DNA from 2 places in the Terribacillus sp. JSM ZJ617 genome. Region 1 is predicted to be linked to the other one. Evidence: riboswitches for the same ligand, from Rfam matches in the RefSeq annotation. Region 1 holds a riboswitch; the other holds the start of a gene.
What was found. A riboswitch is a leader RNA that binds a small molecule or an ion and turns the genes downstream of it on or off. The one in region 1 is predicted to bind S-adenosylmethionine.
Positions count from the first base shown of each region.

Region 2: it holds a riboswitch for S-adenosylmethionine, as region 1 does, so the genes downstream of both, ACH6C1_RS11635 (M20 metallopeptidase family protein) here and ACH6C1_RS01955 (methionine ABC transporter ATP-binding protein) in region 1, are expected to answer to the same signal.

Region 1 is NZ_JBISEQ010000001.1:391,662-395,877, reverse strand. Features, by position in the region: gene ACH6C1_RS01965 (MetQ/NlpA family ABC transporter substrate-binding protein) at 1-631, opposite strand, end outside; gene ACH6C1_RS01960 (methionine ABC transporter permease) at 637-1,299, opposite strand; gene ACH6C1_RS01955 (methionine ABC transporter ATP-binding protein) at 1,290-2,315, opposite strand; SAM riboswitch class I at 2,394-2,505, opposite strand; gene ACH6C1_RS01950 (alpha-galactosidase) at 2,791-4,216, opposite strand, start outside.
Region 2 is NZ_JBISEQ010000003.1:23,259-27,474, forward strand. Features, by position in the region: gene ACH6C1_RS11630 (ABC transporter substrate-binding protein) at 1-777, opposite strand, end outside; gene ACH6C1_RS11635 (M20 metallopeptidase family protein) at 790-1,986, opposite strand; SAM riboswitch class I at 2,098-2,201, opposite strand; SAM riboswitch class I at 2,400-2,503, shown strand; gene ACH6C1_RS11640 (methionine biosynthesis PLP-dependent protein) at 2,584-3,684, shown strand; gene ACH6C1_RS11645 (aminotransferase class I/II-fold pyridoxal phosphate-dependent enzyme) at 3,699-4,216, shown strand, end outside.

The sequences.
Region 1 (4,216 bases):
GATCCTCCTTCGGATCGAGACCTGCCTGACCTGCTATGCCATTATTGATGAAAGATGCTGCTACATCCGGCAAGACACGTGGAGTTTGCTGGGCAACAACAGGTACGATTTCAATGTTCTTCGGATTCTCTACAATTTTGGATGGATCTCCGAACTGGCCAAAGTCATCCGCTAATTTTATAACGCCAGCTGCTTCCAAAGCCCGCAGTGATCTAGCTTGGTTAGATGGATCATCCGGGATAGCAATCTTATCGCCTTCCTTCAGTTCATCAAGGCTTTCGATTTTCTCTGAATAAGCTCCAATTGGGGCAATGACTGTCGAACCGATTGGTACAATAGTATCGCCATTTTCTTTGGCATATTGACTCAGGAAGGCGATATGCTGGAATGAGTTCATGTCGATTTCACCGTTGGCCAACGCTTGGTTTGGCAGTGTATAGTCAGAGAATTCCACAAGTTCGATATTGATGCCCTCTTCCTTCGCCTTTTCCTTCAAAATTGGCCATTGATCCCCATCAGAACCTGTTACACCGATTTTCACTGTTTGGCTGCCATCTGCTGAGCTGCTCCCACACGCTGCAAGGATAAATACAAAGGCTAACGAAACGATTCCAAGTAGAGCTTTTTTCATGTCGATCATCTCCTTAAAATTTTTCTTGAAAGTGTATTGCCGACCCATTGGGCAAGCTGGACAAGCACAATTAAGATAACGACTGTAACAATCATGACGCTCGTATCAAACCGCTGGTAGCCATATGTCATCGCTACATGTCCGAGACCCCCGCCGCCGACCGTTCCTGCCATTGCCGAGAAATCAATCAAACTGATGGTAATGAACGTCAATCCGAGAACGAGCGGACCGAGAGCTTCCGGAATCAAGATGGTAAAGATTATCTGAAGAGGACTGGCTCCCATGGCCTTAGCTGCCTCGATGACACCCGGGTCAATACTGATGAAGTTATTTTCTACAACTCGTGCGATGCTGAATGCAGCTGCGATGCTCATCGGGAAGATCGCGGCCCATGTACCGATGGTCGTGCCAATCACCTCTCTGGTCAGCGGACTGATCGCGACTAGGAATATAATGAAGGGGATCGGGCGGATAATGTTGATCAGGAAGTTGATAATTTGAAAAAGGAACGCATTTTCCAGAATGTTTCCTTTACGGGTTATGAATAGTAGAAGTCCGAGAATGATGCCGAATATAGAACCTATGACCAATGTGACAGCCACCATCAGAATCGTCTGACCAGTCGCCTCGACAATACGCGGCCAAAAAGTTTGCCAATCTACGCCCATGCCACATCCACCTCCTCTATTTGTACGATCTCTTCCAATTCCCTTACAGCACCGGCTGTTTTACCTTCGTCACCGTCAAAGCTGACAAGCAAATTGCCGTAGAATTTTGCCTGGATTTCTTGGACGGAACCATAGACGATATTCACGTCAATATCGTGCTTTCTTGTTACCCGGGATAAGACTGGATCGCTTGCCACCTCTCCTTTGAAAATGATTCTGTACAGCTGCTTCCCGCCTTTTTGCCGCCACTCATCTAATAACGATGGAGATGGGAGATCCTGCTGAACGGAGCGGATAAAACGTTTTGTCGTCTGGTGGACAGGACTTGTGAATGTATCGAATACACCGCCAGTTTCTATAACCTCTCCATCCTCCATAACAGCAACCTTGTCACAGATAGCTTGAATCACATGCATCTCATGCGTGATCAGCAGAATTGTAATACCGAATTCCTTGTTCACCTTTTTAAGTAGACGAAGAATTTCACCTGTTGTATCAGGATCCAGTGCCGAAGTTGCTTCATCACAAATCAGAATATCCGGTGATGTGGCTAATGCTCTGGCAATGCCAACTCGCTGCTTTTGTCCTCCTGACAGCTGTTCCGGATAATCCTTTGCTTTATCCGACAGTCCGACGAAATGGAGAAGTTCATTCACTCTCTCTTTTATTTTAGCTCGCGGCATTTTTGCCAGTTTCAAAGGATAAGCAACATTACCAGCAACAGTCCGCGAGGTTAACAGATTGAAATTTTGAAAGATCATCCCTATCCTGCGGCGTACTTTCCGAACTTCACTAGGACGAAGACTGGCTAAATCCACACCTTGCACTTCCACCGAACCTGCTGTCGGATTTTCCAGTACATTGACAAGCCTGAGCAAGGTACTTTTACCGGCTCCGCTAAAGCCGATAATGCCGAATATCTCTCCTTCCTCGATTGTCAGATTCACATTTCTAACAGCATGCACTTCCCGTTTTCCGATTGTAAATGTCTTTGAAACATCCTTGAAAGTAATCATCATTTTCCTCCCATCAACACAAAAGAGCCCTCTTTTCCTTATCCAGAAAAAGAGGGCTCCACGTATGAAACTTCCTCATTCTCATCTTCCAAACGCTCATGAGCGTTTGCAGGAATTGGCACGGTATTTAATAATAAACCCGTTGCCGAGACGTCATAGGGCCTGATCCCTCGGTCTCTCTGGATAAGAATAAAACAAGTATGCAGTTGTAAGATTTGATTACCATGTTATGGGATTGCAGATTGAAAGTCAATCACTTTTTTAAAATTCTTTTTTCTGGTATTGGATAATCCCTTGCTGTGGCCAGCTTGCGTTAGCTGTTTATGCATTTTAGAAAAAGGGTGCTTCACAGCCTTTCAATCATAATAAGACGCATATTGGCTAGTTTGGAATAGTAGCTAAAGTATACGATAGCCAAGCCTGTTTTCCTATACAGCCTAATAAAAAAGTCGCATCAAAAATGCGACTTTCAATGTTATTCAGCTGTTAGGTGCCAAGTGTAACTCACAAAATCCCCAATAAGGTCTGCAGGTACACGAATACCGCTGTACGCCAGTTCATCACCACTATATATTTCTTCCGTACCATTGATTCTGTAGTTTTTAGCTTCATCCAATCCCTTCATCCGTAAAGAAGCGAGTGGTGCTGCTGGCTCTGCCAGAACACGATAATAGCAGACAAAAGCTTCTGTTTTATCTTCGTTAACAAACATCCAAGCAGTTTCATTGCCTTCAAAAGGACTTTTCAGCCGATAGAATCGACCGAACTGAACAAGTCTGCGAATCTCCTTATAGGTGTTAATCTGCTGCTTGACGACTTCCTTCTCCTCAGGACTAAGCTTTGTGAGGTCCAGCTCGTATCCCAGATTCCCTGCCATCGCGACGTCACCCCGCATCTCCAATGAAGTAAATCGGTGTACTTGATGGTTCGGAACATCGGATACATGGGCACCCATCGAAGCAATGGGATAAAGCAAACTTGTAGTATGCTGAATTTTAAGCCTTGAGACAGCATCTGTATTATCACTTGTCCATGTTTGTGGCATGTAATACAGAATTCCCGGGTCATAGCGGCCGCCGCCGCCTGAGCAGCTTTCAAACAGAATCTGCGGAAAACGGGAAGTGATCTTATCCATCACTTCATAGACTCCGAGAATATGTCGATGTGCCGTTTCCCGCTGACGCTCAGGAGGAAGCAAGGCAGAACCAACCTCAGACAGATGACGGTTCATATCCCATTTCACATAAGTGATTGGGGCACTTTCCAAGATGGCTGCTACTCGCTTAATAATCTCCTCCCGAACGTCCTGTCTTGAAAAATCGAGCACGAGCTGATCACGGCTTTCCGTACGATATCGATCCGGCACATGCAGACACCAGTCAGGATGCTCACGGTACAAATCACTGTCCACCGATACCATTTCCGGCTCGAACCAAAGTCCAAATTGCATATCTAAATCGTTTACACGTTTCGCCACATCTTCAAGTCCATTCGGCAGCTTCGTTTTATCGACAAACCAATCTCCCAATGATGTGGAATCTGAATTCCGTTTTTTGAACCAGCCATCATCCAATACGAAAAGCTCGATTCCTAGCTCACTGCCAGCCTTAGCGATTGCCTCAATTTTATCAGCATCAAAATCAAAATACGTCGCTTCCCAGTTATTAATCAGAATCGGCCGCTCTTTATCTCTGTATTCTCCTCTTACTAGATGCTGCTGATAGAACCCATGCAGCGTTTGCGACATTCCTCCCAAACCATCCGCTGCATAAACAAGCACTGCTTCTGGTGTTTGAAATGTCTCATTGGGTTCCAGCAGCCACGTGAAGTCGAACGGATTGATACCCATTGTCACCCGAGTTGTCGCAAACTGATCGACTTCTGCCTGGGCTAGGAAATTA
Region 2 (4,216 bases), on a different contig from region 1:
CTTCAGACCATTGAGCATTACTTGCGGGTCTTTTACAATCTTGAAATGAATTGTATCCAGGTATGCGGTTTTCTTACCTGTCAAACCGCCCCAGTCTTCTTCTTCACGAGATTGATAATCTTCGAATTTTGATAGGACAATCTCATTCCCGCGCTTCCAGGAATCAAATTTGAATGGACCTGTACCGATTAGCTGCTCGTTTGTCAGCGGTTGTTCACCTGCAGCTTCCGCAATGTCAGCTGGAAGGACGACAGCAGATGCTTTTGGTGCAGACATATCAGTAAGCAAAGCGGTATACGGATCGTTAAGTGTAATGACCAATGTCAGGTCATCCGTGGCTTCTACGGAATCAACATGCGTTGCAGTGATCTTACCGACAGAGGAGACCTTCAGCCAGCGGTCGATAGATGCTTTTGCGTCTTCCGCTGTTACGTCTTGCCCGTTATGGAACTTAAGTCCGTCACGAAGCGTGATCGTATAGGTTTTCTTATCCTCACTAACGGTATAATCATCAGCAAGCAAAGGGCGTACTTGATAATCATGATCTAGTGCAAATAAACCTTCGTAAATATGCCAGCCAATTTTTCTGGTGGCACTTTCTCCGGAATACATCCAGTCAAGCGTATCAGGATCAGCAGTCATGGCAACGTTCAAGTCGCCGCCTTCAACGGGCTCTCCGCCGCTTGCGTCGGAACTGCTGCTGGAACTGCTGGAGCACCCGAAAAGGGCGATGGTGGCCATCAGGCCGAATAATATAAGTGCAAGCTTCTTATTCAATATACTTCCTCCTTAGCTTCCCAATAACGAGAATACGATTTTCGTGAATGCTTTTTCTGTGATGAGCAAAGCTCGCTCGTCGATGTCGAATTTAGGGTGGTGATGCGGATAATGGGTGCCTGTATCGTCATTGCGGGAGCCGACTTTAAAGAAGCTTCCCGGTTTCTCTTGCAGATAGTAAGCGAAATCCTCTGCTCCCATACCGGTTTCAAGTGGAATAACCTGTTCTTCACCGAATTGTTCGCTAAAAAGACGCTGCAGAAGTGCAGTTTCTTCTGGATGGTTGTAAAGAGCAGGGTAGCCATGCAAATAATCGATGGAATAGGTTGCGCCGAAACCAGTTGCGATTCCAGCTACAATGGACTCTATTTGTTTCCTTACCTGCTGGCGTATGTCTGCATTGAATGTCCGTACTGTTCCTTCCAATCTGGCAGTATCCGGAATAACATTGAATGCTTGGCCAGATTGAAACACACCAAGTGTCACAACTGCTGATTCCAGCGGATTGACTCTGCGGCTGACGATCTTTTGCAGGGCGCTGACGATATCACTTCCGATGACAATTGGATCGACAGCCTCATGAGGAGCTGCGCCATGACCGCCTTTTCCTTGGATAGTAATCGCGAATTTATCTACTGCTGCCATTTTGAAGCCTTCGCCAACACCGATCTTTCCGATAGGAGCGGCCGAATTAAGGTGGGCACCGTAGACATAGTCAACACCATCAAGTGCACCATTTTCAATCATCGCTTTTGCACCGCCTGGAGGTACTTCTTCAGCTGGCTGGAACAAAAAGACCACTTTACCTTTCAGGCTATCCTTATGCTTGATCAGCGCTTTGGCAGTTCCAAGCAGTGCTGCGGTATGGCCGTCATGACCGCAAGCATGCATTACGCCAGGAGTCTTGGATCGATAGGCTGTTTCTTTTTCATCTTCTATCGGAAGGGCATCGAAATCTGCTCGCAGTGCAATAGTTGGTCCTGCTGCCTTACCTGATAGGGTAGCGACGATGCCATATCCGCCAATATTTGTCTGGAGTTCTTCATAGCCGAAGCTGCGCAGCTTGTCGGCGATAAAACGAGCGGTTTCTGTCTCCTGGAAACTTAATTCAGGATGCTGATGCAAATAACGTCTCCACTCCACGACTTCTGCGAAATTGTCTTCCAGCTCCGTATGTACTTCTGCAAGCGTCTGCTTGTTCTGTTCCATTTTCCAACCTCCTGTAACAATCTTGATATTTCCAATGAAAATAATCGGAATTAAGTCCAAAAAAAAGACCCTCTTCCAGGCAGAAGAGGGTCTTTTAAAGATTTTCCGCTCTTCTTATCTTCAGTGTTAAACACCTGGAATTAGCACAGTACTGCGCCTTGCAGCCTGTTGCTTTGGTTTCGCTGGGCCATTCCCTCCACCAATCTCGATAAGAAATATCAGTTGTAAGGAAAAGGATAGACCGAAAAGTTCTAGGTGTCAATCCTATTTTTTATCGCTATTTTTCCTGATCGGCATGACCACGCTAAAAATTCCATTAGTAAAAGATTCATTTGGCAGAAAATTTAAAATAATGCTTGACTATACATTCTTTTGTGATAACATAGCTTTAATATAAAAATTATATAGAACTTTTCTTATCAAGAGAGACGGAGGGACTTGGCCCAGTGATGTCTCAGCAACCAGTCTGAGAAGACACGGTGCTAAATCCAAAAGGTATCCGCCTTAAAGATAAGAAGCTGATTCGGTCATGACTGAACCTTCTTCCTTTTTGGGGAGAAGGTTCTTTTTTTGTTTAAGAGAAGGGTGAGAAGCGGTATGGGAAATAGTTTGGAAACGACATTCGTACAGTTAGGAAATCGTAGTGATGGAGTAACAGGAGCAGTGAATCCGCCAGTGTATCTGTCCACTGCTTATGCACATGGAGGAATCGGCGAATCTACCGGGTATGATTATTCACGGACGAAGAATCCTACTCGTACTGTCCTGGAAGAAGGTTTTGCAATGCTGGAAAAAGGCGATCGAGCTTTTGCATGCAGCTCAGGCATGGCAGCAATTCAGCTTGTATTATCCCTTTTCCGTTCAGGCGATTCACTGCTAGTGCCAGAGGATATTTATGGGGGCACCTATCGACTGTTTGATTTCTATTCAGATGCATATGACGTATCGCCGGTATATGCGCCATTTCATTCCGTTGAAGAGACTGCAGCATTGATAACGGACGATACAAAAGCAATTTTCCTTGAAACACCGACAAACCCGCTCATGCAGGAAATCGATATTGCTGCATATGCGCAATTGGCAAAAGCACATGACCTGTTGCTAATTGTTGATAATACATTTCTGACACCTTATTACCAGCAGCCGCTTACAGAAGGAGCAGATATCGTCATCCATAGTGCGACTAAATATATCGGCGGCCATAACGACGTTTTAGCCGGACTTGTTGTGAGTAAAGGCAGTGAGCTATCAGATCGGTTAGCTGCATTGCATAACGGTACGGGAGCTGTCTTGTCTCCGCTCGATTCCTGGCTTCTCATCCGAGGCTTGAAGACGCTGCCGCTTCGAATGCGGCAGCATCAAGCAAATGCACAGCGCATCGCAAGTTATCTTGCAGAGGAGCCGAAAGTCAAAGACGTCCTGTATACAGGAAAAGGCGGCATGCTTTCCTTCCGTGTCCAGGAAAGCAGCTGGGTCGATCCATTCCTTCGCAGCCTGGAAATCATCACCTTTGCCGAAAGTCTTGGCGGAGTGGAAAGCTTTATCACATATCCTACAACACAGACACATGCAGATATCCCTGTTGAGGAACGGGAGGCCAGAGGAATTTGCGATTGTCTGCTTCGTTTCTCGGTCGGGATTGAAGAAGCGGAGGATTTGATTGGTGATTTACAGCAAGCATTCGCCAAACTGGATTAGGAGGTCATCATCATATGGGAGAACAACATGCAGAAACGACATATATACGGGGATTACACAAAGAGCAGCAAACAGGTGCGGTGAACGTCCCGATCTATCTATCGTCTACCTTCCACCAGGAAAGCTTCGAGGATTTCGGTCCATTCGATTATAGTCGTTCTGGTAACCCGACACGAGAAGCGCTGGAGCAGAAGGCAGCTGCACTAGAGGGAGGTACAGATGCTTTCGCATTTTCGTCTGGCATGGCAGCAATATCCTCCGCATTCATGCTGCTGTCAGCGGGGGATCATGTAATTGTAACTGAGGATGTTTACGGTGGAACGTATCGTTTTGTGACAGAAATACTTCCAAAATTCCAGATCAGTCATTCCTTCGTAGACTTAACCGATTTGGATTCTGTTGAAGCAGCGATTCAGCCAAATACAAAGGTCATTTACGTGGAAACACCGTCCAATCCCTGTTTGAAGGTGACGGACATTCGGGCAGTTGTTCGGATAGCAAAGCAACATAATTGTTTAACTTTCTTGGACAA